Regions from separate parts of the Sporomusa sphaeroides DSM 2875 genome, predicted to be linked through region 2. Evidence: riboswitches for the same ligand, from Rfam matches in the RefSeq annotation. Region 2 holds a riboswitch; each other region holds the start of a gene.
What was found. A riboswitch is a leader RNA that binds a small molecule or an ion and turns the genes downstream of it on or off. The one in region 2 is predicted to bind cyclic di-AMP.
Positions count from the first base shown of each region.

Region 1: another riboswitch for cyclic di-AMP. It lies ahead of SPSPH_RS07670 (C40 family peptidase); the one in region 2 lies ahead of SPSPH_RS10625 (3D domain-containing protein).
Region 3: another riboswitch for cyclic di-AMP. It lies ahead of SPSPH_RS09810 (peptidoglycan-binding protein); the one in region 2 lies ahead of SPSPH_RS10625 (3D domain-containing protein).

Region 1 is NZ_CP146991.1:1,726,385-1,736,297, forward strand. It holds gene SPSPH_RS07640 (nickel-dependent hydrogenase large subunit) at 1-139, shown strand, start outside; gene cybH (Ni/Fe-hydrogenase, b-type cytochrome subunit) at 159-884, shown strand; gene SPSPH_RS07650 (HyaD/HybD family hydrogenase maturation endopeptidase) at 971-1,453, shown strand; gene SPSPH_RS07655 (hypothetical protein) at 1,602-1,916, shown strand; gene aroH (chorismate mutase) at 2,047-2,406, shown strand; gene SPSPH_RS07665 (glycosyltransferase family 2 protein) at 2,576-3,535, shown strand; cyclic di-AMP (ydaO/yuaA leader) riboswitch at 3,632-3,770, shown strand; gene SPSPH_RS07670 (C40 family peptidase) at 3,795-4,442, shown strand; gene SPSPH_RS07675 (metal ABC transporter solute-binding protein, Zn/Mn family) at 4,701-5,678, shown strand; gene SPSPH_RS07680 (Fur family transcriptional regulator) at 5,778-6,221, shown strand; gene SPSPH_RS07685 (metal ABC transporter ATP-binding protein) at 6,239-6,970, shown strand; gene SPSPH_RS07690 (metal ABC transporter permease) at 6,994-7,836, shown strand; gene SPSPH_RS07695 (HD domain-containing protein) at 7,900-8,469, shown strand; gene yyaC (spore protease YyaC) at 8,539-9,132, shown strand; gene ltrA (group II intron reverse transcriptase/maturase) at 9,601-9,913, shown strand, end outside.
Region 2 is NZ_CP146991.1:2,272,374-2,282,286, forward strand. It holds gene SPSPH_RS10610 (transglycosylase domain-containing protein) at 1-1,705, opposite strand, end outside; gene SPSPH_RS10615 (polysaccharide deacetylase family protein) at 1,835-2,761, shown strand; gene guaB (IMP dehydrogenase) at 2,848-4,302, opposite strand; gene SPSPH_RS10625 (3D domain-containing protein) at 4,511-4,918, opposite strand; cyclic di-AMP (ydaO/yuaA leader) riboswitch at 4,924-5,061, opposite strand; gene SPSPH_RS10630 (hypothetical protein) at 5,296-5,796, opposite strand; gene SPSPH_RS10635 (2-hydroxymuconate tautomerase) at 5,856-6,041, opposite strand; gene SPSPH_RS10640 (hypothetical protein) at 6,267-6,848, shown strand; gene SPSPH_RS10645 (HipA family kinase) at 7,038-7,838, shown strand; gene SPSPH_RS10650 (TVP38/TMEM64 family protein) at 7,846-8,517, opposite strand; gene SPSPH_RS10655 (hypothetical protein) at 8,572-8,775, opposite strand; gene recG (ATP-dependent DNA helicase RecG) at 8,957-9,913, opposite strand, start outside.
Region 3 is NZ_CP146991.1:2,118,669-2,128,581, forward strand. It holds gene SPSPH_RS09775 (TMEM165/GDT1 family protein) at 27-701, shown strand; gene SPSPH_RS09780 (glutamine synthetase) at 899-2,806, shown strand; gene SPSPH_RS09785 (ferritin family protein) at 3,099-3,611, shown strand; gene SPSPH_RS09790 (NAD(P)/FAD-dependent oxidoreductase) at 3,799-4,470, shown strand; gene SPSPH_RS09795 (2-phosphosulfolactate phosphatase) at 4,597-5,304, shown strand; gene SPSPH_RS09800 (hypothetical protein) at 5,571-6,044, shown strand; gene SPSPH_RS09805 (L,D-transpeptidase family protein) at 6,232-6,951, shown strand; cyclic di-AMP (ydaO/yuaA leader) riboswitch at 7,061-7,203, shown strand; gene SPSPH_RS09810 (peptidoglycan-binding protein) at 7,201-7,806, shown strand; gene SPSPH_RS09815 (DMT family transporter) at 7,927-8,379, shown strand; gene SPSPH_RS09820 (acyl-CoA dehydrogenase family protein) at 8,487-9,620, shown strand; tRNA gene SPSPH_RS09825 (tRNA-Val) at 9,676-9,752, shown strand; gene SPSPH_RS09830 (integrin alpha) at 9,894-9,913, shown strand, end outside.

The DNA of each region.
Region 1 (9,913 bases), 550 kb from region 2:
CAAAGTAAAGATTGCCGAAAAGCCGCTTGAAATACTGCGGGTGCTTCACTCTTTTGACCCTTGTCTGGCTTGTGCCACTCATCTCTATGACAAAGAAGGCAAGGAACTTGCAGTAGTTCGCACCGACCCGTATTTATAAAAAAGGAGGAATACCGGTCATGCGTCAAGGAGCAATGAAACCTTATTACCTGTTTAGCCCGTGGACGCGGATTTTCCATTGGGTTATGGTAATATGTACATTTATTCTGTTTCTTACCGGCCTGTACATTGGCAATCCTTTTTTCCTGGGGACACAGGGAATAGAGCCAACGTTTGCCGTTAATCATGTTTTATCGATGGAAATGATAAGGTATATTCATTTTATCGCAGGCTATGTGCTTATCATCTCCTTTATTCCCCGCATTTACGGCTTTATCATTAATCCCGGCGACAGGCTTTTGCCTAAGCCGTGGACTAAGCTGTACTGGACTGGAATTATGGATACGCAGATGCATTATATGTTCATGCGCGGCAAGCATCGTCCCTATCTCCGGAATTCATTGGCCAGATCAGGCTATCTGGCGGTATATCTTATGTTTCTGATTGAAGCCATAACCGGTTTGGCGATGTACTACATGATTGAGCCTAACCGGTTCCTGGCAAAAGTATTTGGCCCGTTTAACAACTGGCTGGTTAACGAATACACTGTTCATATCATTCACCATTTTGTTGCATGGTGTATCATCTTGTTTGTCATTGTGCACGTATATATGGCAATCAGGGCTGACTTTACCGAAAAAGGCGGCGAGATATCGGCTATGTTCTCCGGTGTCAAGTATATGGAAGAAGAACCTGATGATTTGGATGATATTAGCAAAGATAACCTGAAAACTAAGATAAAGTAATGAGATCGAGATTGCCACGCCGGATGTACAGCAGAATTTAGCGTGGCAATCTTCTGTCTATTGAGCGAATGATAGGAGCTTGCATCATGGAAAAAATCGTTGTTTTGGGTATCGGCAATATTTTAATGCAGGACGAAGGTTTTGGCGTCCGGGTGGTTGAGGAACTTACCCGGCGTTATACCTTTCCGGATACTGTTGAAGTTCTTGACGGCGGTACGCTTGGCATGGAATTGCTGCGCTTTATCAAAGGCGCTGACCGGCTGCTGATTATTGATGCCATTAATGGCGGCAGTGAACCAGGGGCTTTTTTTCAGTTTGCCAATGAGGAAGTCAAGGCTTATTTTAAACATAAAGTATCTATGCACGAACTGGGGATTCAGGACGTGCTGGCGGCGCTGGAAGTATTGGAAGAGCCGGTGAAAGACGTGGTTGTATTAGGAGTTCAGCCGGCCGTTATTGATGTTGGTTTAGAATTAAGTGAAACAGTACAAGCTAGTGTTGACAATGCTATCTGCAGGACATTGCGAGTATTAGATTCTTGGGGTATAAACTGCCTGCCGCTTACATAGGTATTATAACTGAAGACTTGCTTCCGGTAAGGTTCCCCCAACTGGAGTATAGTCGGAATTATCCAGCGATTTAGCTGCTCTTACTCCCGCCTAAAGAGGCGGGAGTCTTAGAGTGATTAAGTCAGCGGATACATGCGGGAGGTGGACTGTGAAGTACAATGTTCTCTATGTTATCCTTAGCCTCAAAGGAGTGCCTGAAGTATTTCCTGCTGAAGATTACAGGTTTAACGAGCAGAATGGTGTACATGAGCTGTTGATTACTGTTTTTGGGCAAAAATTATGGGTAGATACCCGGTCGGTTATGTTAAAGAAAATAGCGGGTGCCAGCTTTTGTTGGCGAGAGTATGAACAAGGAAAATATGTTGAGCTGAATCAGTCCAATGCCGTTTGCCCCGAATGCGGCTGGTGGCGGTGCCATGTATGCGACTCCTGCCGGTGCAATAAACCTAAGAAAGAAGACTAACTTTAACAGCATGGCGGCGAGGCTTTAGTGTTATTGGATATATATATTTACAATGTTGGCAGGAAAAAGGATTAATTTCGCGTATATTGTATACTAAGCCTATGCTAATTTTTCTCTAGGAGTGGTTATTATGCTGCGTGGCGTTCGAGGCGCGACAACTGTTACCGCAAACCAATGTGAAGAAATCTTTGAGCGCGTGGCTGAACTTCTAGCGGCAATTGTACGGGAAAATGCGATGAATACCGAAGATATTGGCGCTGTGATATTCAGCTCAACCCCTGATTTAAACGCGGCTTTTCCGGCTGCAGGTGCAAGAAAACTCGGCTGGACACAAGTGCCATTGTTTGGCACCCAGGAAATAGAGTGTCCTGAAGCGCTGCCGCTGTGTATCAGGGTATTGATTCTTTGGAATACCGATACTTGTCAGCAGGATATCAAGCATATTTATTTGCATGACGCAATGGTTTTACGTCAGGATATCACAGCGTAAGAAGGTTCTAAGTGAAAAAGCGGGATTGTTTCGCCGTACCTCTCACAATGACTGTAGCGGGTCCTTACCGTCATTGCAGGTATGGGAAGTAATCTCGCTTTTTCAGTTCCAAGACTTGCATTCACTGGCCGGCAGTGCAATAATAAAATGGTGAAAAGGAGGCTGAATTATGGCTTCACCGGAAAATGTAATATCTATTGTTGTGCCGGTATTTAACGAACAGGATAATATCGACAACTTTTATCAGGAAGTTGTTAATGCTATGGAGCCGCTGGCCTATTCTTATGAACTCATTTTTATCGATGATGGTTCAAGTGATGCTACTCCGTTTATCTTAGAACGTTTAGTCAATGCGGACAAGCGGGTACGGGCGCTCATTATGGCTCGCAATTTTGGTCATCAGGTGGCTTTAACCTGCGGACTGGATCATGCAAAAGGGGATGCCGTTATTACCATGGATGGCGATATGCAGCATCCGCCTGAGATGCTGCCGCAGTTGCTTGCCAAATGGGAAGAAGGTTTCCAGGTAGTCCAGACAGTGAGAATTAATACTGAAGGAGTATCCTGGTTTAAAAGCTTTACCTCAGGCATGTTTTATAAACTGATGAATGCCATGTCTAATGTACAGGTTACCGAGGGTGGCTCTGATTTTAGATTATTAGATAAACAGGTGGTAGATAGTTTTCGGCGCTTTCGGGAACGTGCCAGATTTATTCGAGGTATGATCAGCGCGATTGGCTATCGGCAGACTAAGATTGAATTTGTTGCGCCGAAACGCTTTGCCGGGCAATCCAAATTCTCATTAAAGCGAATGCTGCATTTTGCGCTTGATGGTATAACGGCATATTCTAAAACACCGCTCCGGTTTGCCTTTTATATTGGACTGGCCCTGGGGTTTAGCAGCATTGTGCTGACAGGCCATGTTGTTTATATTAGGCTTTTTACCGATGAAGCTGTTCCGGGCTGGGCGACAATTACGGCCAGTATTTTGCTGTTGGGCGGTTTGCAATTAGCGGGCATTGGTATTATTGGTGAATATGTCGGGAGAATATTTGAAGAAGTGAAACAGCGTCCGCTCTACTGGCTTCAGGCTGATCTGAGTCGGCAGCAAAATAAAGGTAACGAGTAGTAATTATCAGGAAACTATAATCCTCCCTAAATTTGTAAAAAAACCATGAATTTTAGGCAGGATTTTCAAATTTGATACAGAATAATAACCAAGGAGCGTTTTAGAAAGCCGAATCCAGCTCAGGTACGGGGGAACCAGTTTTATGGGGTGAAACCTGATTAGCACTGGCTTTTCAGGTAGGGTGCCTGCAACCCTAACCCGTCAGCTAACCTCGGAGGCCAAGGAGAGGGGAAACCAATTGCAAAAGTATTTCGGGTTTATTGTTGCTTTTTGTCTCTTTTTTGGGACCGCTGCTTTTGCCCATGCTTCAGGTACATATGAATCCGGTGACCGAGGCGCTGATGTAGCCGCTATTCAAACTCAGCTTACTGAGCTTGGTTTTGATGCCGGCGCAGCAGATGGTGATTTTGGCGACTTAACGGTCAGTGCTGTCAAGGCTTTTCAAAAAGCTCGGGGTCTTGAGCCTGATGGTGTAGTTGGAGCACAAACTTATCGTGCTTTGATGGGGCGGGATATTCCTGCCAGCCGTGATTCTTCCACAACTTCGGTACGGCGTATTATTCAGACATCGCTGCGTTATCAAGGTGTGCCTTATGTATTTGGTGGGACAAGCCCTGGCGGTTTCGACTGTTCCGGCTTTACTCGCTTCGTATTTGCCCAGAGTGGTATCTCTCTGCCGCGAATGGCTGATGAACAGTTTGCAGTTGGGCGGCCTGTGTCTTACAGTCGTCTTCAACCCGGTGATTTGGTGTTTTTCACTACCTACGCACCGGGAGCATCTCACAGCGGCATCTATATTGGTGATGGTAATTTTATCAGCGCTACGTCCAGCCGCGGTGTGGCTATTGCCAGTATGAGCAGTAGCTATTGGGGTCCGCGCTACATTGGCGCCCGCCGGGTGATGTAAACCAACAAGCAGGGAAGGCATTAGCTGTCTTCCCGCTTTTGTTATTTCATGCCTATATATACAGTCGATCTTTTGAGGTCACCCGTGCAACCAAGTAAAATAATGCTAAAAAAAGCAGCGGCAGCTATATTGCCGCTATATTTTTTTGATTTTTTGTTAAGAATAATCTTATTAAGGGGTGGAAAGTGTTGACAGTAGGATTCCGGCCTGTTACTATCTTAATAGGAATATTCTTATTAAAAGGGGATAGCGATATATATGATAAAAACAAGGATGGTTTTGGTTGTACTTTTTCTCTTGGGGGTACTTGTCAGTGGTTGCGGTCAGAGAACAGCTGCGCCAGGCGATAATACACAGCAAGCAGCCAAAATCAAGGTTTTGGCCAGTGTTTATCCGGTATACGAATTCGTCCGGCAGGTTGGTGGCGACAAAGTCGAGGTAGATATACTTGTTCCGGCCGGAGCCGAACCGCACGAATGGGAACCATCAGCCAAGGACTTGATACAGGTTAAAAATGCAAAACTGTTTTTCTTTCACGGTGCCAATTTCGAGCATTGGATTGGCAAAGTAACGGGGAAAGACGTACTTGGCAGCACAACGGCGGTTGAGGTCAGTAAAGGTATTGAATTAAAAGAAGGCATTCCCCATAGTCATGGACATGACGAACATAACCATGTTGATGAGCATAAGCATGAGCATGAACATGAAGAAAACGAAATTGATCCGCATGTTTGGCTTGATCCTGTATTGGCCCAGAAGGAAGTAGACAACATTGCGGAAGCTCTGGCTGCTGCCGATACAGCCAATGCCGCCTATTACCGTGAAAATGCCGCTAATTATAATAAAGAGCTGCAAAAGCTTCACGAAGAGTATCAGAGCGGTTTGCAAAAGGTAAAGAAACGTACAATTATTACTACCCATGCTGCTTTTGGCTATCTGGCAGAGCGCTACCAGCTGGAACAGGTTGCCATCATGGGTTTGTCACCGGATGCCGAACCAACGCCGGAAAAGATGGCTGATATTACCAAGCTGTGTCGTGAACGGCAAATTAATTACATATTTTCGGAAACAATTGTGAGTTCCAAGGTAGCGGAAACTTTGGCTAAAGAAGCCGGTGCCAAAGTTCTGGTGTTGCATCCGGTGGATGCGTTAACCCCTGATGAAGTAAAGCAGGGGAAGAATTATCTTACACTGATGCGAGCAAACTTAGCCAATTTAATCCAGGCTCTCGAATAATAAATTGCATTCAGAGATTGCCGCGTTATCGCTTGCTGGCGTAGCGTGGCAATCTCATTCCTATTAGGAATCTTTTTTGCAGTAGAAAGGGGAAAGGATATGACTGTCGATCATGCAGCAAGTGTCATCGCTGTAATAGCCCGTTTGAAAGATAAAGGCTACCGGATAACAGCCCAGCGGCAGGCTATGATTGCGCAGCTGGTTGAGTCAGGCCAAGCGTTGTCCGCCTTTGAAATTTGGGAAAAACTAAAGGTGCGCTATAAGGACATAAGCCTGGACACCGTATACCGCAATCTTCATGTTTTGGTTGACCTAGAAGCGTTAACCCCGATAAATGCCCTGGGAAAAGAAAGTGTCAGATATGAATTGGTGGACACCAGCCATCATCATCATATTGTATGTGTAAAATGCGGACAAACGCAATGTATTGAGTATTGCCCGGTAGACCCCCGCCTCATGCTGGTGTTGCAAACCCATGGCTATGAATTAGTGCGTCACAACTTAGAATTGTTCGGTGTATGCCGGCAATGCAATCCTTCTTAAGGAGTAAAAGGAAAACTATGGCTGAAATTAACTTACATAATATTACATTCGGGTACAACACAGAAATGGTGCTTAATAATATTACCTTTTCTGTAGCTCAGGGTGAATTTGTAGTAGCGGTTGGTCCTAATGGTGCGGGGAAAAGTACGCTGTTAAAAATTATGGCCGGACTTATCGAGCCCCTGGCCGGTCACGTGTTGATTGACAACCAGACGGTTTATACCGCTGCCAGGCAGGGAATACTTGGCTATGTGCCACAGCATTATGCCCAGAATACGGCAGCTTTTCCGGCAACTGTCGAAGAAATTGTGGCATTGGGGCTTGTTAATTATTCCAGTTTGCTAAAGAAGGAAAAAGGAGCCAGGCATATTGTCCGGCATATGCTGGAATTGGTGGGGATGGATAAGCTAAAAGACCGCCGGATTGGCGAACTATCCGGCGGCCAGCAGCAGCGGGTAATGGTAGCACGGGCTCTGGCCGGTAATCCGCAATTATTACTGCTGGACGAACCGACCAGTGGTATCGACTATGCCGCCAGTGCCAAAATTTATGAACTACTGGGTCAGCTTAACAGCACACTAGGCATTACCATTGTTATGGTTTCCCACGATATTGAAAACGCTACCCATTTTGCCAGTAAAGTAGCGTGTATTAATCGCAGCCTGTGTTTTTTTGGTGACAGTGAACAATTTCATTCCAGTCATGCCACTATGCGGCATTTGTGGTATTATTCCGGCTTCACAGGCTAACTGAACAAGTGGGGGGATTTAATTTGGAAATATTGCAATACGACTTTATGCAGCGGGCTTTTTTAGCCGGGTTTATAACGGCTGTCATTTGCCCGGTTTTGGGGATGTTTATTGTGGTACGCCGGCAGTCGCTGATCGGTGACGGGTTAGGACATATTGCTTTTGCCGGAGTAACAGGCGGTTATCTGGCAGGTATTTACCCGGCGATAGGAGCATTTACATTAACCGTTGCCGGGGCTGTCGGTATTGAGCTTGTACGGCGCCACCGCACCCAAATGGCAGATACTGCGTTGGCTATTTTTTTCTATGCGGGAATAGCGTTAGCGATAATTTTTAGTACTATTACCCGGATACCCAGCGCCAGTTTGCTGGGATTTCTGTTCGGCAGTATCCTTACAGTATCCTGGCAAGACGTCCTGGTGATTATCGGGTGTGGCATTGTTGTTTTGGGAGTGGTATTTAGCCATTTTAACAAACTTACTTTGGTTGCTTTTGATGAAGACGTGGCCAAAGTTGCGGGCATTCATACCAGTGCGGTGAATATGGCATTAAGTATAGTTACGGCCATTACTGTTGTTACCGGTATGATGGTGGTAGGGATTCTTATGGTGAGCGCTTTGATGATTGTGCCGGTAGCGGCAGCGGAACAATTGGGGAAAGGCTTTAAGGCTACGCTGGGCTGGGCAATTCTGTTGGCTGTATTGTCAGTAGGGTGCGGTCTGACGGCAGCATTTTACCTGGATATTGCACCAGGCGGTTCCATCATTATTACCGCAATTTTGTGCTATCTGGCAACGGCCATTTACCGTCAGCTTCACCGTTATTGGCAGCGGACAGAGTCCCACAGCCAGATAATCAACTTGTAATGTATTTAACAAATTTGGTATAATCGGATTAAATTACTATACATAATTTAGGAGGATTATTACATGGACTACAACAGACAACAGGCTTGGCAGCTTTTGCGTCAGCATGTACATAGTGAGGTTCTGCTAAAGCATTGCCTGGCGGTTGAAATTGCGATGCGGGCCTATGCAGCTAAATTTGGTGAAGACATTGAATACTGGGGAGCTGTAGGGCTGCTGCATGATGTTGATTTTGAAAAATTCCCGGATGATCATCCCCATCATGCCCGGGAATTACTCTCGGCAGCCGGGTATAACAGTCAGTTTATCACCGATGTTGAAGCCCATGCCCGTGACTGGCAACCGGAGCGCACCTTGTTGCAAAAAACGCTGCTGGCAGTTGACGAACTGACCGGCTTTATCATTGCCTGTGCTTTGGTGCGCCCGGATAAGAGCTTAGGAAATCTGGAACTAAAATCGGTTATGAAGAAAATGAAAGACAAAGCTTTTGCCCGTGCGGTAAACCGTGAGACCATTACAGTCAGCGCAGCCGCCATGGACGTTGATTTTAAAGAACATGTTGAATTTGTTACCCATGCGCTGGCCCGGGCAGTGACTCTGCCTGAATATCAAGAGCTGCCGCTTATTGGTTAGTCAATATTAAACATAAACTAAGGCAGGGGGGCATACAGATTAAAGAGGACAGCTAAAAGGAGAGGGATAATGGCAAAACATGTTCTGAATAAGCTAACCGTTAATCTGCATGATTCCAATAGCCGGGAAAAACTATATGACCATCTGATAATGCTATTAAAGTGTCAGGAAGGGATACACTTACGGCCGTTGGTGGTACTGTGCATTGGCTCTGACCGCTATACCGGTGATGCTTTGGGGCCGCTAATCGGAACCTATCTGGAAGAATACACCGAATGCCATGTGTATGGTACATTGGAGCAGCCTGTTCACGCCGGTAATTTCGTCGAAATGCTTAATATTATTAAGCATCGGTTTCATCATCCGCTTATTATTGCCATTGACGCTTGCCTGGGGAAAAGCCATGAGATCGGCAATATTGAAGTTTGGCAAGGCGGATTGGCTGCAGGCATTGCTGTCGGCAACCGGCTGCCTACTGTTGGTGATATATCAATTATTGGTGTGGTGAATGCGCAAAGCCAGATAGGTTACCTTGATTTGCAGAGTACGCCGCTGTCTAAGGTAATGAAAATAAGCAAAGTGATTAGCGAAGTGCTTACCGAAGCAATGAACACCATCCAGGTTGAAACAATGCCGGCCTGCACTCAGTCTATGGCTAAATGAACCAAATGAAAAAGGCGAGATGGCTGCACTGCCATCTCGCCTTTCAGTTGTGCGCCCGGCATGGGCGCAGTCTAACGGGTAGCAAGTCCCTAGCGCGGGTTAATAGTGCCAAGCGCATAGCTTAAGGCAAGGGTGTCCATCGCGAGGTGGAATCTGAAGGAAGCCAGCGGCAAATCTCCGGTCTGACGAACAGAAATCACATAAAAGGCAGGAAAAAAACCGGGTGAGGTTGCAACTCAAACCGAAGCCCCAAACTATTCGAGGTCAATCCTGTAGATGTGGCAGATAGATGGAGAGAAAGACTGCGTTCTTACCCGGGGAGGTCTCACGGACATGTGGAGATAATTTTTGAAACATGGTTGAAACAAGATTAATCGTGAGAAGTCAGCCGAGGCCATAGTACTGGAAGTTTTTTTTTCAGGAAGGGCCGAACAATAATTGAGTTCTTGAACAGAAGGAGGTGAAGTCATGTTAAGAGAGCAGAAAACCAGTAAAATGGGCTACCCCTGTGAGGATATGTTAGAAACAAAAAGTAGCAGGGGAGCGCGGAGCATGGCATCACTAGAGCCTGTAATAAAGAACCGCGTAAATCTGTTAGAAGAAATCCTAAACAAAGACAATCTTAATGCAGCCTACCTTCAGGTGAAGAGTAAGAAAGGTGCTGCAGGAGTAGATGGCATGGAAGTAGGTGCGATGCTGGGCTGGTTAAAGGAAAACAAGGAAGAATTCCTTGCAAAGCTGAGAACTGGAAAATACAAACCCCAGCCGGTACGACGGGTAG
Region 2 (9,913 bases):
AAACCATCTTTCCCCATAGTGCCGAAACTTCGGTACCGGAAATGCCTATGGGCTTACGATTGTCGTTACCTGCATAAATACCTACCAGCAGATCCGGAGTATAACCCACAAACCAAGCGGTTTCATAATTGTCGGTGGTACCTGTTTTTCCGGCGGCCGGCCGGCCAAGGTTAGCCGGTGTCGCCGTACCGTCCTGTAATACACCTTGCAGCATGTTTGTTACTATATACGCAATTTCCGGTTTCAATACCGCTTGCTGGACAATGTTATTTTCTTCAAGTATTTGGTCATTTTCATCAAGCACTTTCAGGATGGCTACCGGTTTTGACACTATACCGCCATTGGCAAAGGCGGTATAGGCTGAGGTCATCTCCCACAGATTTACGCCCTGTGTCAGGCCGCCCAACGCGGAAGATAAAACATAATCATCAGGCACAATGGTGCTAATTCCCAGAGATTTGGCTAATTCCAACGCTTTATCAATACCTATTTGATTGGCCAGTTTCACGGCCGGAACATTGACCGACCAACGCAAAGCCTTGTGCAAGGTCACCGGTCCGCGATATTTTTTGTCATAATTGACAGGCGCATAGCCATTGAAGTTGATAGGTTCATCAACAATAATCGCATTGGCAGCCAAGCCTTGATTGAGAGCAGCCGCATACAAAAAGGGTTTAAAGGCAGAACCAGGCTGCCGTACCTCGGTAAAAACCCGGTTTATCTGGCTTTCCTCATAATTACGTCCACCAACCATAGCCTTGACATATCCAGTCTTCGGGTCAAGGGCCAGGACGGCTCCCTGCAATTGTCCCAAGACGGCTTCGGCTGCCTGCTGCTGGCTGATATCTAAGGTAGTATAGACCTTGAGGCCCCCCTTATAAACCCTGTTGGCGCCATAACGGCCTACCAGTTCATTAGCAACATAATCAAGGAAATAGGATGCCTGTACTACCCTCTTTTTTTTGCCGGCAAGGGCAATTGCTTCTGCCTTAGCCTGTTCGGCTTCTTCTGTACTTATATAACCTTCTTTGACCATACCTGCCAGCACAACTGCCCGGCGCTCCATGGCGGCTTTCATGTCAATATACGGTGAGTAAATATTAGGACCGCGCGGCAGCCCTGCCAAGAGGGCGCTTTCTGCCAAAGAAAGTTCTTTGGCATGTTTGCCGAAATACATTTGGGCAGCAGCTTCGATGCCGTAGGCTCCTTCACCAAAATAAATCTGGTTTAAATATGCTTGCAGAATTTCCTGCTTGGAAAACTTATAATCAATAATTAAAGCCAAGACTGCTTCCTTCAGCTTGCGCGTTATCGTACGTTCCTGGGTGAGAAACATATTTTTTGCTAATTGCTGAGTAATTGTGCTGCCTCCTTCCACCAAACCTCCCTGGCGAATATTTACCACTACAGCGCGAAAAATACCAATCAGATCGATGCCAAAATGCTTATAAAAGCGAGTGTCTTCATTGGCGATAATGGCTTGTTGGACATATGGCGATATATTGTTAATTGTTACCACAATCCTGTTTTCTTCGAAAAGTTTTGAAATTAACTGTCCGTTTATGTCAAATACCTGAGTGGCAGATACCAGATTGAGGTTTTCGAGACTATTAGTTCCAGGCAATCCCCAAAAACCATAACCAACGTTGGTACACATCATCAACAGGATTGTACAGGCAACTACTTTTATTAGCTTAGTCGGCATTATTTACACACTCCTCGCAAGAATAGTATCCCCAGCTGTATAACTTTTACATGCAGGAATCATCAACCAGGTTAGAGAATATACGAAAATTAGACACCATACATCAAATTATTTAAGCAGGAGCAAATAATGAAAAATAAGCCGGGATTCTTTCTGATAGTTTGTGGATTAAGTGCTGTTTGTCTAATCATCTTAGCGTCATCGCCACTGGCATTACTGGCGTTTTCTAATAACGACACCGCAGCGGCAGTAGGTTTGCCTGCCCATCAGGAATCTTTCCCGGCAGAAAGCAACTATACTTTGCCCAATGATGCTGTTGACGCTTATTATCTGAATGAAAACCCGGAGTACCTGCCGGCAGGCAACAAACCGGTTTATGATGTGTTTACCGTCACAGAGCGCCAGCACCAAGGACTGGCTTTGGGACTGCCGCCGGTTACCCCGTATTATGGAACAAAAGTAGTATACCTTACTTTTGATGACGGTCCTGACTTGGAAAATACCCCGCCTATTCTTGATATTTTGAAAAAGCATAATATCAAGGCAACTTTCTTTGTTGTTGGCAGTCAGATTGAAAAGCATCCGGAAATCCTGCGTCGCATTTATCAGGAAGGCCATGCTATCGGCAATCATTCTTACAATCACGTATATCGTGAACTGTATCAATCCGCTAATTCCTATGTATCCCAATTGCGTCATACCGATGAAATTATAAAGCAAGTAACTGGTGTAAGATCGCGTATTTCCCGGGCTCCCGGTGGTTCGGCAGGCAGTTTTACCAAAGAATACTGGGAAACATTATCCCGTCTGGGCTATGTGGAAATAGGCTGGAACATAAGTTCCGGCGACGCTTCCCGGGAGAAGGCCGGCCAGATTATGCGCAACATCGCTTTTCAAATGGAAAGCAAACATTTATGGAGCCATGCCATTGTACTTATGCATGATGGACGCGGCCATAGCGAGACGGTGAAAGCGCTGCCTGCTATTATCAAGTTTTATCAGGACCGTCACTTCGAATTTCGTGTAGTTAATTTTGAGACACCGCCACCGTGGTAAATATGTAAAAATGCTTTGGACTATTGTCCAAAGCATTTTTTTCGGCTTCCCTTCCCAGCGGTCCGGCACAAGCCGTGTTTTCTTTATTAAACACTATAATTTGGTGATTCTTTAGTGATACTTATATCATGGGGATGACTTTCTTTAAGACCGGCACCGGTAATCCTGATGAACCGGGTTTTTGAGATGAGCTCTTCAATGTTGCGTACGCCACAATATCCCATACCGGCACGCAGGCCGCCAATCAGCTGGAACACAGTGTCGGCAACAGAACCTTTATAAGGAACCCGGCCTTCTATTCCTTCCGGAACCAGTTTGTCCATATTTTCCTGGAAGTAGCGGTCTTTACTGCCTTCTGCCATAGCACCTAAAGAACCCATACCACGATATACCTTATAGCTGCGTCCTTGATAAATAATGGTTTCTCCAGGACTTTCCTCCGTACCGGCCAGCAGGTTGCCGATCATTACGATCTGGGCCCCGGCTGCAATGGCTTTGGCAACATCGCCGGAATATTTGATACCGCCGTCAGCGATAATAGGAACATTATACGGGCGCGCAGCTTGGGCACAGTTATAAATTGCTGTAATCTGGGGTACACCGATACCGGCAATTACCCGGGTAGTACAAATGGAACCTGGTCCAATGCCTACCTTAATGGCATCTGCGCCGGCTTCAATCAGGTCACGGGTAGCTTCCGCTGTAGCAACATTACCGGCAATGAGGTCGACGTGAGGAAATGTATCCTTAATCTTCTTTACTGCGTTAAGTACACCTTGCGAATGACCGTGGGCGGTATCGACAACAATAACATCCACTTTGGCCGCTACAATAGCTTCAACCCGGTCCATCATGTCTGCGCCGACACCAACGGCGGCTGCCACCAGTAAACGGCCTTTGGGATCTTTGGCTGAGCTTGGATACTTTTGCGCCTTCTCAATATCTTTAATAGTAATAAGTCCTTTTAAATTCCCCTCAGCATCAAGCAGCGGCAACTTTTCTATCCGGTGCTCACGCAAGATTTCCTTGGCTTCTTCCAGGGAAGTGCCAACAGGGGCAGTGATCAGATGTTCTCTGGTCATACAATCGCCGATTCTCCGGCTTAAGTCTGTTTCGAAACGCAAATCGCGATTGGTCAGGATACCGACAAGCTTATCATGTTCAGTTACCGGTACACCGGAAATGCGGTATTTCTCCATAAGATCATGAGCATCCTGCAGGGTGTTGTTCGGAGATAAAAATATTGGGTCAACAATAATTCCATGTTCTGAACGTTTGACTTTGTCAATTTCATTAACCTGACGCGCAATTGGCATATTTTTATGTATTACCCCTATGCCACCTTCACGCGCCATGGCAATCGCCATACGTGCTTCGGTGACTGTATCCATGCCGGAGCTGATTATAGGAATATTCAGCTTGATATTTTTTGTCAGATACGTGGATACTTCTACTTCTCTAGGCAAAACTTCGGATTTTGCCGGCACAAGCAAAACATCATCAAAAGTTAAACCTTCGGGGCCAAATTTGTTGTCAAACATTAACTGACTCCTTTCATGCAACATCTCGTAATAGGTATTTCTAATTATAATAACATAAATAAACTTACCAAATCTACCACTTTGTATGTAATTCATAAAAAAAATAAGAAAAACCGCTGACCTGGTGCTGACAGCCGTCAATATTATAAAGGCGCAGGCACCTCTGTTATGCAGTAGACAATGCCTGGCAAAAAGCCAGGCATTGTTGTTAATTAAGAACATATACTTTTACATTCTGAATCCCGAACTCATAAGCCTGCTCAACAGATTGCATGGCAATGTCGATACGATTGCCTTTAATTGCGCCGCCGGTATCCTCGGCCACACCATACATGGTATTGCCATCGGCAAACTCAATATATACTCTTGAGCCAAGGGGAATAATCCGGGGATCAACAGCAATTACGCCAGGGCGTATCTGGGTACCCAGATACGTCAGGTTGCCCCATTTACCGTTATCGTGCGGTCCGGGAGCGTAGGCGGTAGCTTTTACGTCCAAAACGGCTTTATAGCCAGGTTGGCCAGCCTGTGCGGCAAATGCCTGCGGCAGTAAAATCGCGGCAGTTAAAACTGCCATGGTAAGGGTACTGCAAATAATTTTTTTGATGTTTTTCATTGTAAAACACCCCTTTCTAAATGCCTACGAGGTTAGCTGACGGGTTCGGGACAAAGGGAAATCCCTACCGCTTGTTAGCGGATTCACCCCGGAAATGGTTCCCCCGTTTTCCTTTTTCTCTGGAAATTCGGCATGGCCTATATATTACAGAATATCCGCCGGTTAGGCAAGCATGTTTAGAAGTAGTTATCCGGCGATATTGATTATTAGCCGGGCTTTTCCTTGGTTATGCTTGTCCGGACGCATAAATAAATGTCAACTTAGAACTAGCGTAAGTCCGGCCGCTGAAACCGCAATATAGCTACATAATTAAATGAGACTACCAGCACGGCAGCCCCATCAGAATTATTATTATGTTACCTTGAAATTTGCGTCACCTAGTCTTTTCCTAAAATAAACGGCGCAAACCCTAACTCTCCCCAATAATAATTGTAGTAAATCTGAATAATGCCATCAAGCCTTCTGCGCAGAATTTTTTTTACATGACTAAGCGAGCTAAAAAACAGCCGTGCCTGAGGCTGTGCGCTGTTTACAGCCGCCTGCTGGTAAAACTGCACACATTTGTCGATGGTAATGTAAATCGACCAAAGAGCAGTAAGCTCCTGCAGACAGGCATTAGCAGCAGTTGTATTTTGGGTAGCTTGCTGCCAGACCGCGTCTGATCCCAGCAATTGGGTCTCCGTTACCGCCGGGTATCGAACGCTGTCGCTCTCGCCGGTATTAAGTGCTGATAAAAGTTTTAAAAACTCCGTCTGAGAGTTTTTGATAAGCCCCAATACCGGTATTGGCACAGTGCCGGTGGTGGCAGTGTCATGTAATGTCTCTATTTGTCTGCTTAACGAAGTTTCAAGCTCAAACGCAAATTGTATGGGTCTCATCGGAGAAGCGCCACCTTTCTAAAATTGAAACCATTTCGCAAGCGAAATGGCTTCAATAATTATTTATCAGATACTAGTTTACCGGCTTTGCCGATATGCTGGGGAGAAGCCTCGCGTACTACTATAGTTACGGCTTCAGGCGGGCATTTGGCTGTTTCTACAATAGCTTCGGTTACTTTTTTTACCATTTCACGTTTTTGCTCTAGTGAACGTCCTTCAATCAGGTCAATTTGTACAATTGGCATAGGTATTCCCTCCTTGAAATGATTTTCTCTCTATCTATCATCTTCGTTGCCCAAGGTAATAATCCCTGCATATGTAAAATAGGAACAAACATTTTTCTGGTCTGTACTGCGGTTACCTGTTCCTATCCTGTTTGACATGATGTGGGAGTAACACTTTTATTATATGGCTCATACAGTATAGTAAACACACCTTGTGATTTTAGATATTGAAGGGGGTCCATACTTATGAGCATATTCAGAGAGCTCCGCAACGAGTGCTTGATTAGGGAGCTTCAGCGTGAGTTAAACACCGACGTATTATTGTTTGGCTTCGACGGAATCGTTTACTTTGGTAATCTGCAAAAAATTGATGACTGCCGGGTCGCCTTTTTAACGCCAGCCATTGAAGCAGAGTCAAACGCAGAAATTCTTTCTCCTGGCGGAGAAGTTGTGGATGCAAAATTTATTCATGTTGATCTTTGGCAAATCGTTGCAAAAGCTACAGGAGTAAGGACTAATCCGTTTAGTAATGATTATTGTCCCGGTGCTGACGGTGTATCACAAAGAACCGAAACCAACGAACGGCAAGAGAGCCGTGAGTTGATTTGCATTCTAAGACGCATGATTGGTGATAATGTGGTAATTACAACCCTTGGCGGTTTCATATTTCAAGGAACCCTTGGCAATGTCGACGATGAATTGGCTTTTATCTCGGTTGATGAAATATTCGGGCCGGCCACCTCTTCGGGAATTTCTGATGATACAGTAAGTACTGCCGTTATTAATCTCGCAGCTATAGCATCTGCGTCCAGATCCACCGAATGCTAATTTAACTTTTGCTGTGATGTGAACCGAGTCAAGGTAATGCAATGCTAAGGTAGGACTCGGTAAATTTTTATCCTGATAGAAGCTATAACTTTCGCCTGGATAAGAGCAACACCGTCTTGCGCTTTCGCCATAGGCTCAGCGCAAGCCGTGTTTTCTTTACCGGGTCTTTTTTTCGGGGAGGCTGACAGTATGCTAATGGCTACAGAATACTTGGGCGAAGTGGGCGTCGGGGTTACTGCACCCCAGTTTTTTCGTGCGCAGGATGGTAATATCTATGTAGTCAAATTCCAAAACCATCGATTTGGCTCACGGGTATTGGCAAGCGAATTTTTTGCAGCCAAGCTTGGTGCGATAATGAATTTGTGCTTTCCTCCAAGCGATATAATTGAAATTGATGAACAAATGCTCAATTCCCATCCCTGCCTTTTGGAGTTAGGCTTGGAACCCGGCCCCCATTTTGGCTCCCGCTATCTGGAACATGCGGAATATATCGGGAAAAATCGATTGCACAAGGCTGTCAATGTACCGGAAATGGCCGGCATTATATTGTTCGACCATATGTTTCACAATGCAGACCGTGCTAAAAATCAAAAAAACCTATTACTTCATCTCGAGAATGACCAATATAAAATTTACGCAATAGATAATTCGCATTTGTTTAGATCCAGCCGCTGGACGATTGACTCATTTGAAAAACTTGGTACAAAAATAAAAACGTATTATTTCCAGCATTATAGAATTTTGCTTAAGGACCTGCTTACTGCACAAGACTTTATTCCATACCTTGAGGTAGTGAACAAGCTGAGTAATGAGCAGCTTGACTGTATAGTGAGAGAAATCCCCAATGAATGGCTGCCGGATGAAGCAGAACGTTCGGCTTTGGCAGACTATACCAAACTCCGGCGGGATATGGTGGGGCCGATCTGGGAGAAACTCTGCCGGCTTATACCGCGCAGCCGGGGTGGACGACGCTGGCTGTTTGCCAAGTAATTGTTGTTTATGCTTGGCTTTTCTGCTTTTTTTTACGCCACCACAAAATACTGTATACAAGGATTACCAACACGGTAACAACTATCAACCGGCCTAAATTTTCTCCGGCAAAAACAATATCATGGCCGATTATTACTTTTATAATTACCGGCGGCAGCTTTCCGAGGACAGTTGCCAATAAAAAGTCTTTAAACGAAATCTTACTAATAGCCGCTACCGCGGTGATGATGCCTGAGGGTGCCAGTGGCAGAAGCCTGGCAAGTAATAAGGCTTTAAACCCATTAGTGGCACTGTAGTTGTCAACCTGTTTTAAATACCGGCTTTTAACTATCCAGCCTTCTACCGCCTGACGGAAAAAGTATCTGGCAAAGATAAACATAACTAAAGCGCCAATTACTTCTCCTGCCCAGGAAATGATTACTCCCCAAAATAGGCCATAAACAATACCGGCTGCACCGGATAGAATCATAAATGGGAAAACAATGGTAAAAGTCATGACCACAAATAAAATAATTGTGACAAGTATAGAAGCCGGACCAAAAGATCTTAAGTATTCGGCTAAAGCGGCAATATCGCCTTTCTCGATAATCGCATAAGCATTATGAAAGAACTCCGGCTGCCACATATAGGATAAACCAATAATAATAATAATAGCCAGCCAGCCCAGTAATTTATTCATGTGATACCTTCCTATTCCCTCAAAAACAGCGCTGTATCACAGCGCTGTTCAAGATTATTTCCATTGAAGGATTTCCTGCTTAAAAATGCCGCAGGCACCATCTAACCAGTGAACGCAGTCAGTGCAACGCCTGACATAGTCGTCTTCCGCTACATTCAGGAGAGAATAACCATAACCCATAGCGGCAATAATATGTTCAAATTTCTGACATTCCCCAGCAATACCCTGTAGTTGTTTTTCCGTATATTTTTTGTCCATGCTGCCACTCCTTGCAGTTATTTGCTAATAGTGTGCGCGCAGCAGCAAAAAAAAACAAAAAATATTTTAGAAAAATTGAACCAAGTATGTATAAAACTGGTCTGGAATGTCAATATTAGTAATGTAAATTTTCTCCTCTCCCATAATTGGCGGCCTTCGGGCCGCCGCTTTTTTTGCTTTCCTAGCGGCAAAATATCATACTGAATTTTTCGCCATACCAGTTTTGCAAGGATTGCCATACTTTGTCCAAATATTTGGGTGAACAAACTGTCTGCTGGGCCGCCCGGCGAGCCTCAAGCAAAATATCGGTATCTCTGACAATATCGGCAATTTTAAAATCAGGCATACCGTGCTGATGGGTGCCGAAAAACTGACCAGGCCCTCTTAGCAGCAAATCTTTTTCAGCAAGGATAAAGCCATCATTTACCTCAGTCATGATTTTTAGTCGTTCCATCGTCTCTTCACTGGTGCTGTCAGATAACAGAATGCAATAGGATTTATGCCGTCCCCGGCCTACACGGCCGCGCAGCTGGTGCAATTGTGCCAAACCAAAGCGTTCGGCACCCTCTATAACCATGACCGTGGCATTAGGCACATTAACGCCAACCTCAATTACAGTGGTTGCAATTAATGCTTTAATTTCACCCTTGGCAAAAGCCTCCATAACTGCATCCTTTTCCTGTGATTTCATTTTCCCGTGCAGTAGGCCGCAAGGAATGTTGCTTAAGCAAGTGGTGGATAGTTCATTATATAATTTTACCGCCGATTGGGTTTCAATCTTTTCTGATTCTTCAACCAGCGGGCAAACTACGTAAATTTGCCTGCCGGCTCTAATTTGGTCGACGGCAAACGCATAGATCTTATTACGGCGGTCATTACTGCGTGAAAAAGTAGCAATAGGAATACGTCCTGGCGGAAGTTCGCGTATGACGGAAACATCCAGATCGCCATAGACAGTAAGCGCCATTGTCCGGGGAATTGGCGTTGCAGTCATTATGAGTACATCGGGCTGTTTTCCCTTAGCTTCTAACCGGGCCCGCTGGCGTACGCCAAAGCGGTGCTGTTCATCGGTCACCACCAGGCCAAGATGCTTGAACTCCACATCGTCCTGAATCAGCGCATGGGTGCCGACAACGAT
Region 3 (9,913 bases), 150 kb from region 2:
GTTAACCTTGTTAAGGAGGAATCTTTTTGACAGCATTTATTACATCACTTACCTTTGTTATACTTGCTGAAATGGGGGATAAGACACAATTACTGGGCATGGCGTTTGCCACTCGTTATCCGTGGCCTACCGTTTTGGCCGGTGTTTTCGTAGCCACCGTTCTTAATCATCTCTTTGCTGTAGTTGTTGGTAGTTACATAACGCTATTCATGCCGTTACAATATGTGCAGATTGCTGCTGCGGCATCATTTATTATTTTTGGCTTGTGGACAATCCGGGGAGATGAACTTAACGGTGAAGATAAAGAGACTAACCGCAGCCCCTTTTGGACAGTCACTATCGCTTTTTTTATTGCAGAAATGGGAGACAAAACCCAGTTGGCCACCGTCGCACTGGCAGCTCAGTTTGCCAATCAAATCATACCTGTTTGGCTGGGAACCACAGTCGGCATGATGATTGCCAATGCCATCGGTATAGTTATTGGTGTAGTGCTAGGCAAGAAGATTCCTGAGCGATTAGTAAAATGGGTTGCCGCTAGTATCTTTATTTTCTTTGGTGTAGCCGGCTTATATGAATATTTACCGCGCCACATAGTAACGACACCTGTTATGGTAGGTGGGGTATCTGTTATCCTGTTGGCAATGCTCCTGGTTGCCAGAATGGGGCATGGGGGAAAACAGCCACATGGACAAGGGGAATGAGTAAAAATAGAAAAAAGTAATTTAGTATCTAGACAAAAGGATTTTTTATGCTATAATTAAGTACATATTTAAATATGACTGAGTCAATGGCGACTCCTTCACACCTGCAAAGTGGAGGAGTTTGTTTTTTTGCCCGAATTGGCCAGGGTCTATTGCGAGAACCTATAAGATGAATATTTTATGATGAGGTGAAGGAAATGACTAAAGATTTAGTGTATGTAATTCCTGCAGGTAAATATGGTAAAGAAGAAATTTTGAACCTGTTAACTAATCACCCGGAAATCAAGTTTGCTTCACTGGTGGGTATTGACTTGGCTGGTAATGATACCGATGAGAAGATTCCTATTGGTTTGTTCATGGAGGATATGGAAAAATTTTATGATGGCAGTGCAGTCCAGACAGATGGCTCGTCTGTTGTTCTTACCGGCATTGCAACATTAAACAACGCCAAACTGGACATGCTGGCCGATGCCAGTGTTAATTGGTTTGTAGACTATAATTATGAACATATTGATGAGGAAACCGGTAAACCTGTCGGTACTCTCCGGATTCCGGCGTTCCTGGTACATGATGGACTTAGAGTTGACTCCCGTTCCATTTTAGCGCAAAGCATGGAATATATAAAAGCGGAAATCAAGGCTCTTTTCCAAAACAATAGTAAGATTGCCGGCTTAGAACATATCAACGCTGCTGATGTAGACGATATTCTCTTTACTGCGGCCACCGAACTCGAATTCTGGGTAAAAACTCCGGCCAACAAAGCAGAAGTGGAAGAACTGTCGGCTTCCCAGGTTCTACAGGAGCAATACTGGCAGCGGACACGTGGCAATGTCCGTACTGCAATGGAACAAGCCATATTGATGATGGCCAAATATGGTCTTGAACCGGAAATGGGTCACAAGGAAGTCGGTGGCGTTAAAGCACAGATCGATGAAACCGGTCACTTAAACCATGTTATGGAACAGCTGGAGATTGACTGGAAGTTTTCTAATGCTTTGCAATGCGCAGACAATGAGCTTCAAGCCAGAATTATTGTGAAAGAAGCTTTTCGGGCAAATGGCCTGGAGGTAACCTTCAAAGCAAAACCGATAATTGGTGTTGCTGGCAGTGGTGAACATACTCATGTCGGCATTGCAGCAAAACTTAAGTCTGGAAAAGTCGTTAACCTGTTCTCGCCTTCTGATATGAAGCAGTATTTTTTAAGCGCCATTGGTTATGGTGCAATCATGGGACTCTTAAAGCATTACGAAGTCATTAACCCGTTCATTTCTTCAACCAATGACTCGCTTAATCGTTTAAAGCCCGGTTTTGAGGCACCGGTATGTATCGTAACCTCCTTAGGCCATACTCCGGCCGTGCCTTCGCGTAACAGAACCATCCTGGCGGGACTGGTACGTGATGTTAATAATCCGATGGCTACCAGATTTGAAGTTCGTTCACCGAATCCGTATACCAATACCTATATTGCAATAACGGCTATTTATATGAGCATGCTTGATGGTATTAAAGCTGCCGTAAATTCTGGCAAAACAATAGCAGAACTGGATGCCGAGCTTTCCAAAGAAGCCGGGCAAGAAGGCTTTTATCTTGAAACAGAACGGGCGTATCGCAGCGAACATGACGTATTTGATGATTATTCTGCCGAAGAGCGTAATCGCTTGTTTGGCAAACCGCCTGCCACTGTTTGGGAAAACATGCAAAATATCGAGAAATATCCGGAGAAGGTTAAAACACTTACTATTGGCGGATCTTTCCGCCCCGAACTGGTTAAGGCTTTTGTGGCTGGTGCGTTAGTTCGCTGGAAAACTGAACTGCTCAATCGCATTATTCCGGAAAATCTCGGTGTTGTAAAAGAGGCAGTACTCTTGCATAATGCTGATTGTGCCAGTGATCTTGACCTTTCCAACTGGGATAAGATTAATGCTCTCAGAGTGGGACTTGCCAAAGACTGCTTATCGCAAAAGTGTATATTTACCCGGATTAAAGAGGCTATTCAAGCAGGCGATTATGATACTGCATCAGCCCTGCAAATTGAGATGTCAGATAAGGTTAATGAATTAAAAGTACTCTATCGTGAATACAAGAAGAATATGATCCATTGTTAATAGGATATCACCTTACTAATAGTAAAAATCCCAGTGAAATTTCACTGGGATTTTTACCCATGCTGCTTTCCTTTTATTCTGAGACTAACCTGCTCTAAGGCCCCTATCTTCTACAAGCGGGAGTTCAAGAGCGGCTAAGTCCCAGGATAAGTATGTATATAATAGTGTATATATTTAATTTGCTAATTATTCACTATATTTGATAAAAAAGTCACAAAGGAAAAAGGATTTTATCCAGAAAGATGGAATATAATCCAGTATATTATGAATTTAATAAAGGGAGGACATCCACATGCAAAAAAATGCCTGTGATATGGGCAACTTGTTTAGCGACTTGGAAGGCCTGAGAATCGCTATTGATATGGAGGCACGTGGTCGCGACTTTTACAAAAAAGCATATGAGCAAGCCAAAAATCAGGAACATAAAGACTTGTTCATGTTTCTTATGAATGAAGAAATTTATCATCATGAAAAATTCACTGCACTTTATAATAAACTTAAGGAAAACAAAGATGCGGATGCCAGCGATTACCTGTTTGACCAAGAAACTTCAAAGTATTTGACAGTTCTCGCTGAGCCCCATATTTTCCCTAAAGATAAGGCAGCGCAAACTTTGCCTGAACTTAATACCATTGCCGATATTCTGAAAGCCGCTTTACAAGATGAGAAAGATTCTATTCTGTTTTATGATGCCTTAGCGAAATGTGCTAAATTTGAAGAAGCCAGAACTATATTTAACCAGTTAAAAGCTGAAGAACAGACACATGTAGTAAAACTCCGTGAAATGCTGGATGCCTGGGCGTAAGCCAGAATCGATTTAGCAAGAATATAGCGTCTATATGGATGCTATATTTTTTTGCGTCAAAAGAACTCTATCTCTGCCCTTTGCATTTTTTAGAAAAATTTTGTAAGGGAGCAGGATTTTTATAAGAAGTATCTAATTTATAATAATATTCCACTACATATTATTATCTTATAGGAGGTTTCATATTATGGAACAAAAGACAGATTTATTGGAAAAAGGTGCTATCGTTCAACGTGACAGAGAAACATATGCTATTGCTCCTCATATTCCCGGTGGTGTCATTCTCGATGTTAACGTGTTGAGGAAAATAGCCGACGTCTCAGAAAAATACGGAGCCAAGGCACTCAAACTAACCTCAGCGCAGCGGATTGCCATTGTTGGTATTGCCGAGGATAAAATTGATGCCGTGTGGGAAGAACTAGGGATGGATAAAGGTGCTGCTGTTGGTCTGTGTGTGCGGAGCGTAAAGATTTGTCCGGCCACTCATTTCTGTAAGCGGGCCCAGCAAGATGGTTTAACGTTAGGGCTTGAGATTGATAAATTGTATCATGGCATGGAGTTGCCCGGCAAACTCAAATTTGGGGTTAGCGGCTGTACCAATTCCTGTGCTGAGGGCTGGGTAAAGGATATAGGCCTGATCGGTACCGCTAAAGGCTGGAAAATTGTAATTGGCGGCTGTGCTGGTGCCAGAGCCAGAGTTGCTGATTTATTAACAGAACAAATACCTCAGGAAGAAGTAATCGCGATTATTAATAAAATCATTGCTTACTACAAAGCCAATGCCCGCAAACACGAGCGCATTGGCATGATGATAGATCGTTTAGGCTTAGACAATGTAAAACAGGGTATTCTAGGTTAACAGAGCAGCGCTTGGACAGCCCAAGCGCTTTCCTTTTAGTCTGACAAAAATGTACATATTTTTGGATATATATAATTTGGATATATGTAATACGGATTCTTGGTCAGGAAAAGTGAGGTAGAAATCGTGAATATTGATATTTGTTTTACTCCTAACGATTTTGACGATGAAAAATACAGTAAGTACAGTGCGGTGGTTATTGATGTGCTTAGAGCGACGACAAGTATTGCCACTGCTTGTGCCAATGGCTGTAAAGAGCTAATCCCTGTAAGAACAGTAGCAGAGGCTAACAAGCTTAAAGCTAATAATCCGGATATATTGCTGGCTGGTGAACGCGAAGGCTTGCTTATTCCGGGTTTTAACCTGGGAAATTCGCCTTTTGAATACACACGGGAACAAGTAGCAAGTAAAACAATTGTAATGACAACGACCAACGGAACGTTGGCATTAACCAAAGCAAGTGCGGCTCAAAAGGTATATGCAATGGCTTTTGTTAATGCGGCTGCCATAACAAGTGCTTTACAACTGCAGCAAGACGATGTCGTCATTGTATGTGCCGGTTCGGAGGGGCGGTTTTCCTTGGAAGACACTTTGTGTGCAGGCCTGCTGGCAGAGCGCTTCAGTAAGACTGCTAAACTCAGTGACACCGCATTGGCCGCGCAGGCGATGTACCGTGATTTTGCCGCCGAGTTACTGCCAAGGGTGGCAGAATCGTCACATGCCAGCTATTTACGTAGTATCGGCTTTGAACAAGATGTTATGTTATGTTTACAACAAGATACCTTGTCAGTTATTCCGGTATTTGAAAATGGTATTATAACTGCTTGGCATTAAATAAAGAAAACACGGCTTGTGCCGAGTCTTTGGCGGGCCGAATTGCTATGCCATCCGTGGCGCAATCGGTACTAGCACCATCCAGGCGCGTCGCAGCGGAAGCCGGTGTTGATCCTGTTCTTAAGAAAGTTATATTTCTGTTAGGACAAAAAAAGCTGATTGTTTTTGCAATCAGTTTTCTTGTTTAATTTACCTCTATTAATTATGTAAACTATATGATAAAATGTGTTACGAATCCAAACCATTAAAGGGGAAGGAGTATTATTGTGAAAAGAAAGATAGCCGCTGTCATGTTGATGGTTTTCTCAATGCCAATATTTTCGTTGGCGATGCCTAAAGCAGAGGCTGCGTCTTTGGGAGACCAACTGGCTGAATTATCTGCTGCCAACGCACAGGCTGCCCAGATTGAAGAGTTGTTGAAAATAAAGGATAATTTTGAACAAGGCAATAAACAGGCATTGTGGGGAACTCTTGCCCAATTTGCCCTTGAACGCACCGGAAAAGCGGATATTGTTAATGATATTAGCTCAGTTGCGGCGCAACTGGCAGTCCAGGACCAGGATGTGGCTAAGCAAAACATTGCCCGGGCGGTAGAGACTGCTGTGCGTAGTAGCGTGCAGGAAAAAGTCCAAGCAGAGGTAAGTGACCGTTTAGCCGGATACCAGGATGAGGTGGTCTTGCTTTCTACGTTGCTTACTAACACTAATAACTATTTTGATGCCAAACGCAGTCAAGAATAATATTCATTTGGATCTTAATCCCGCAAAGTGCCATTGGGTTATGGTAGCTAATGCGATGTAATGTGTTAAATTAACCGGCTTTAGCCGGTTAATTTTTTTGTTGGCCTGACAGCATGTAAAATTTCATACCCTTGCGGACAGCTGCATATATTTTCTGAAGAATACAGTCTGTAAGGGGGCGAACCAGGTGAATTCCTTATGGTCGTTTAAAGTCAGGCGTTCACGGATATTTTTCGGTATAGCAGTATTAGCTATTTTAAGCATTGTTTTTAGCATTCTTGGCTTTGAGTATATGGATGAACAGGACCTGGCGGCAATTGATAGTCGGCAACCCTTTGAGGCACCTGCCGGTAAGGTGAGCATTCTAATAAAAGTTCAGTCAAGGGAGTTAGAGCTTCATAACGATGGTGAGCTTTACAAAAAGTACCGGATTGCTGTGGGTAAAAGTAAAACTCCCACTCCTATTGGCGAATGGAATGTTGTATGGAAGGATTATGACTGGGGAACAGGGTTTGGTACTCGCTGGATGGGGTTAAATGTGCCGTGGGGCACATTTGGTATTCATGGGACCAATAAGCCATGGTCAATTGGACAATTTGCCAGCCATGGCTGTATCAGAATGCGCAATAAGGATGTCGAAGAGCTGTTTGAATGGACTCCTATTGGTACTCCGGTAAGCATTACAGGCAGAAATATTAGGATTGAAAGAAATTTGAAATATAAAGCTTCAGGCTCCGACGTAGCTGCGCTGCAGCTTAAACTTAAAGAGATGGGATACTTTCAGGGACGGGCTGACGGCTTGTTTGGCACTATGACAGAAGAAGCGGTTAAAGCTTATCAAGCAGATAAAGGGGTAGCTGTTACCGGTGTAGCGAGTAAGGAGTTATGCACGGCGCTGGGAATATAATGTTTGCCTCCAATTTTTCCTGAAATTTTTAAATAACTGAAAGAAATAGACGATATGACAAGAATATACCATGATATCGAATTTGACCAAGCTTGCAATTTGGTATATTATATTTATAATGCCGAATCCTTATATGGTACGGGGGAACCAATAGAAATACAGGGGTGAATCCGCAATCGCGGTAGGGCGTTCTCACATTCTCTTTTGCCCAAACCCGACAGCTAACCTCGGAGGCGCATTGTAAGAGAGGTGAAACCATTGAAAAGAGCCTTTTGGGCGTTTACTTTTGCATTGGTCATGCTGTTTGCAGTAAGCAGCCCATCGGTCGGACTGACTGCGGAGCAGCCGGAAAAAGCGCCGATTGCTGTTGGCGCACGTGGCGATGAAGTACGAGCGGTGCAGAAGTTTTTGGCAGATGGTGGTTTTTATGCCGGCGCGATTGATGGGATCTTCGGTCCGATTACCGCTAAGGCCGTAAAAGAATTTCAACGTAATAATGACCTTGAAGTAACGGGGATTGTTGACAAAGAAACATTCGCCTATCTTGGGCGCTTGACGAGTGAACCCAGCAGATACAGCCGCTCTATTGTTATGAAGGCATCAGCGTATACGGCGCATGATCCTGGAAATGGCAGCTATACATACCGGGGCAATTATTTACGTAAGGGTTTGGTTGCTGTCGATCCATCGGTTATTCCTTTGGGAACCAGATTGTATATTAAAGGATATGGGTATGCAGTAGCTGACGATATCGGCAGTGCGATTAAGGGTAACCGTATTGATTTGGCTTATGAGAACCGCCGCGAGGCTTTGGCTTTTGGCGTTCGGCAAGTAACAGTATACATACTTGACTAAAGAGGCTTAGCAGAGTAAGCCTCTTTTTTTTATTCCAAAGCCGGTTATCCTGGAATATTAATAACTTCCAAGTATTATACTACACTTAGAATTGTGCAAATATACGGGGGCGTGTCTAAGTTGAACTTCATCTCAAGCGAAATGCTGCCATTAGTATTAGCGTTGATTTCCGGGGTATTAATGGCGGTGCAGGGGTCGCTGAATTCTTCGTTAAGTAAAGTTATTGGTCTTTTGGAGGCCACATTTATTGTACAAATTACCGGAAGTTTGTTGGTAATGATCTTGCTGTTTTTGTTTAAAATGGGTAAGGGGAATTTGTACGCATGGCAAGGAGCACCTTGGTATTCCTGGTTGGGAGGTATGATTGGCGTTGCCATAATATATTTGGTAGCTGCCAGTATCCCCAGTGTTGGTGTAGCCAATGCTACTACCGCTATAATTGTCGGACAAGTATTGACGGCCATTCTCATTGATCATTTTGGCGGCTTTGGCCTTGAACGTATGGCTTGCAGCCCTCAACAGCTGTTTGGCTTAGTATTACTTGCAGTTGGCGCTAAACTGCTGTTAAAATAGCGCGTTTTTTCATTTTTTTGCAATTTGGGTGTTAACAAAAAAATCATTATGCGGTATACTTATCTTTAGTATTTTTTTGTATTATGCGAACAATAAGGAGGCAAGGCATGGATTTTAACTTTACTCCCGACCAACTGGATCTACAAAAGATGGTAAAGGATTTTGTGGCTAAAGAAATTACTCCGCACGCTTTAGAAATGGATAAAGACGGTGTGGTTCCAGCTGATCTGTGGAAGAAGCTTGATGAAGCAGGCTTGCTCAATTTAACTGTTCCTGAAGAGTATGATGGACCAGGTCTTGATGCCCTTTCAATCGCTCTTATCTATGAGGAACTGGGAAAAGGGTGTGCTGGTGTAGCTACAACAACGGCAGCCAATGCTTTAGCTTCTTATCCGGTAGTATTATTGGGTACTGATGAGCAAAAGCGGAAGATGTTTGATGTTCTTAATAATGGTAAATTAGCCGCTTTTGCGCTGACTGAGCCAGGTGCCGGTTCTGACGCAGGAGCAGTTGCCACTACCGCTGTTAAAGACGGCGAAGATTATATTCTTAATGGAACAAAGTGTTTTATTACTAATGGTGGCATTGCTGAAATTTATATTATTTTTGCTAATACCCGTAAAACAGCCGGTATCCGTGGCCTGACTGCTTTTATTGTCGATCGCGGCACTCCGGGTTTTACAGTTGGTAAAGAAGAAGAAAAGATGGGGATCAGGGCCTCTAATACCTGCGAATTGGTGTTAGACAACGTGCGTATTCCGGCAACTAACCGTATTGGCCGTGAAGGAGAAGGTTTCAAGATTGCCATGAAAACACTGGATGCTGCCCGGCCGTTTGTTGGTGCGGTATCGGTGGGATTGGCTCAGGCGGCTTTTGAATTGGCTGTTAAATACTCCAAGGAGCGCGTACAATTTGATAAGCCTATTGCTTCGTTCCAGCTTGTACAGGCTATGCTGGCTGATATGGCGATGCAAATTGAGGCTGCCCGGCTGCTGGTTTATAAAGCCTGCTGGCTGAAAGACCAGGGTGTGGATTATACTAAAGAATCTGCCATTGCTAAATGCTTTGCTGCTGACACGGCGATGAAGGTTACGGTGGATGCTGTTCAAGTGCTGGGCGGATATGGTTATTCCAAAGAGTATCCTGCGGAGAAATATATGCGTGATGCTAAAATCATGCAGATTTACGAAGGAACCAACCAAATTCAACGTCTGGTAATTGCCAACAATATTCTGTACTAATTTATAAAGTACCTTGACTTTTATAATTAACCGTAATATAATTTACCTGAGTTGAGGGACTATAGCTCAGTTGGTTAGAGTACTACGTTGACATCGTAGGGGTCACTGGTTCGAGTCCAGTTAGTCCCACCAGAATGCAAAAAAACAGGCTCACAGAAATGTATCTGTGGGCTTTTCTGTTTTTTAAGAAACTTAGCTATTTTCGTTACTTTTTTGATAGGTTTACGTTTATTGTAATAACAAAGTGATTTTTAAAAAGGAGAGTATCGTGATATGCAATATAAAAAACAAAT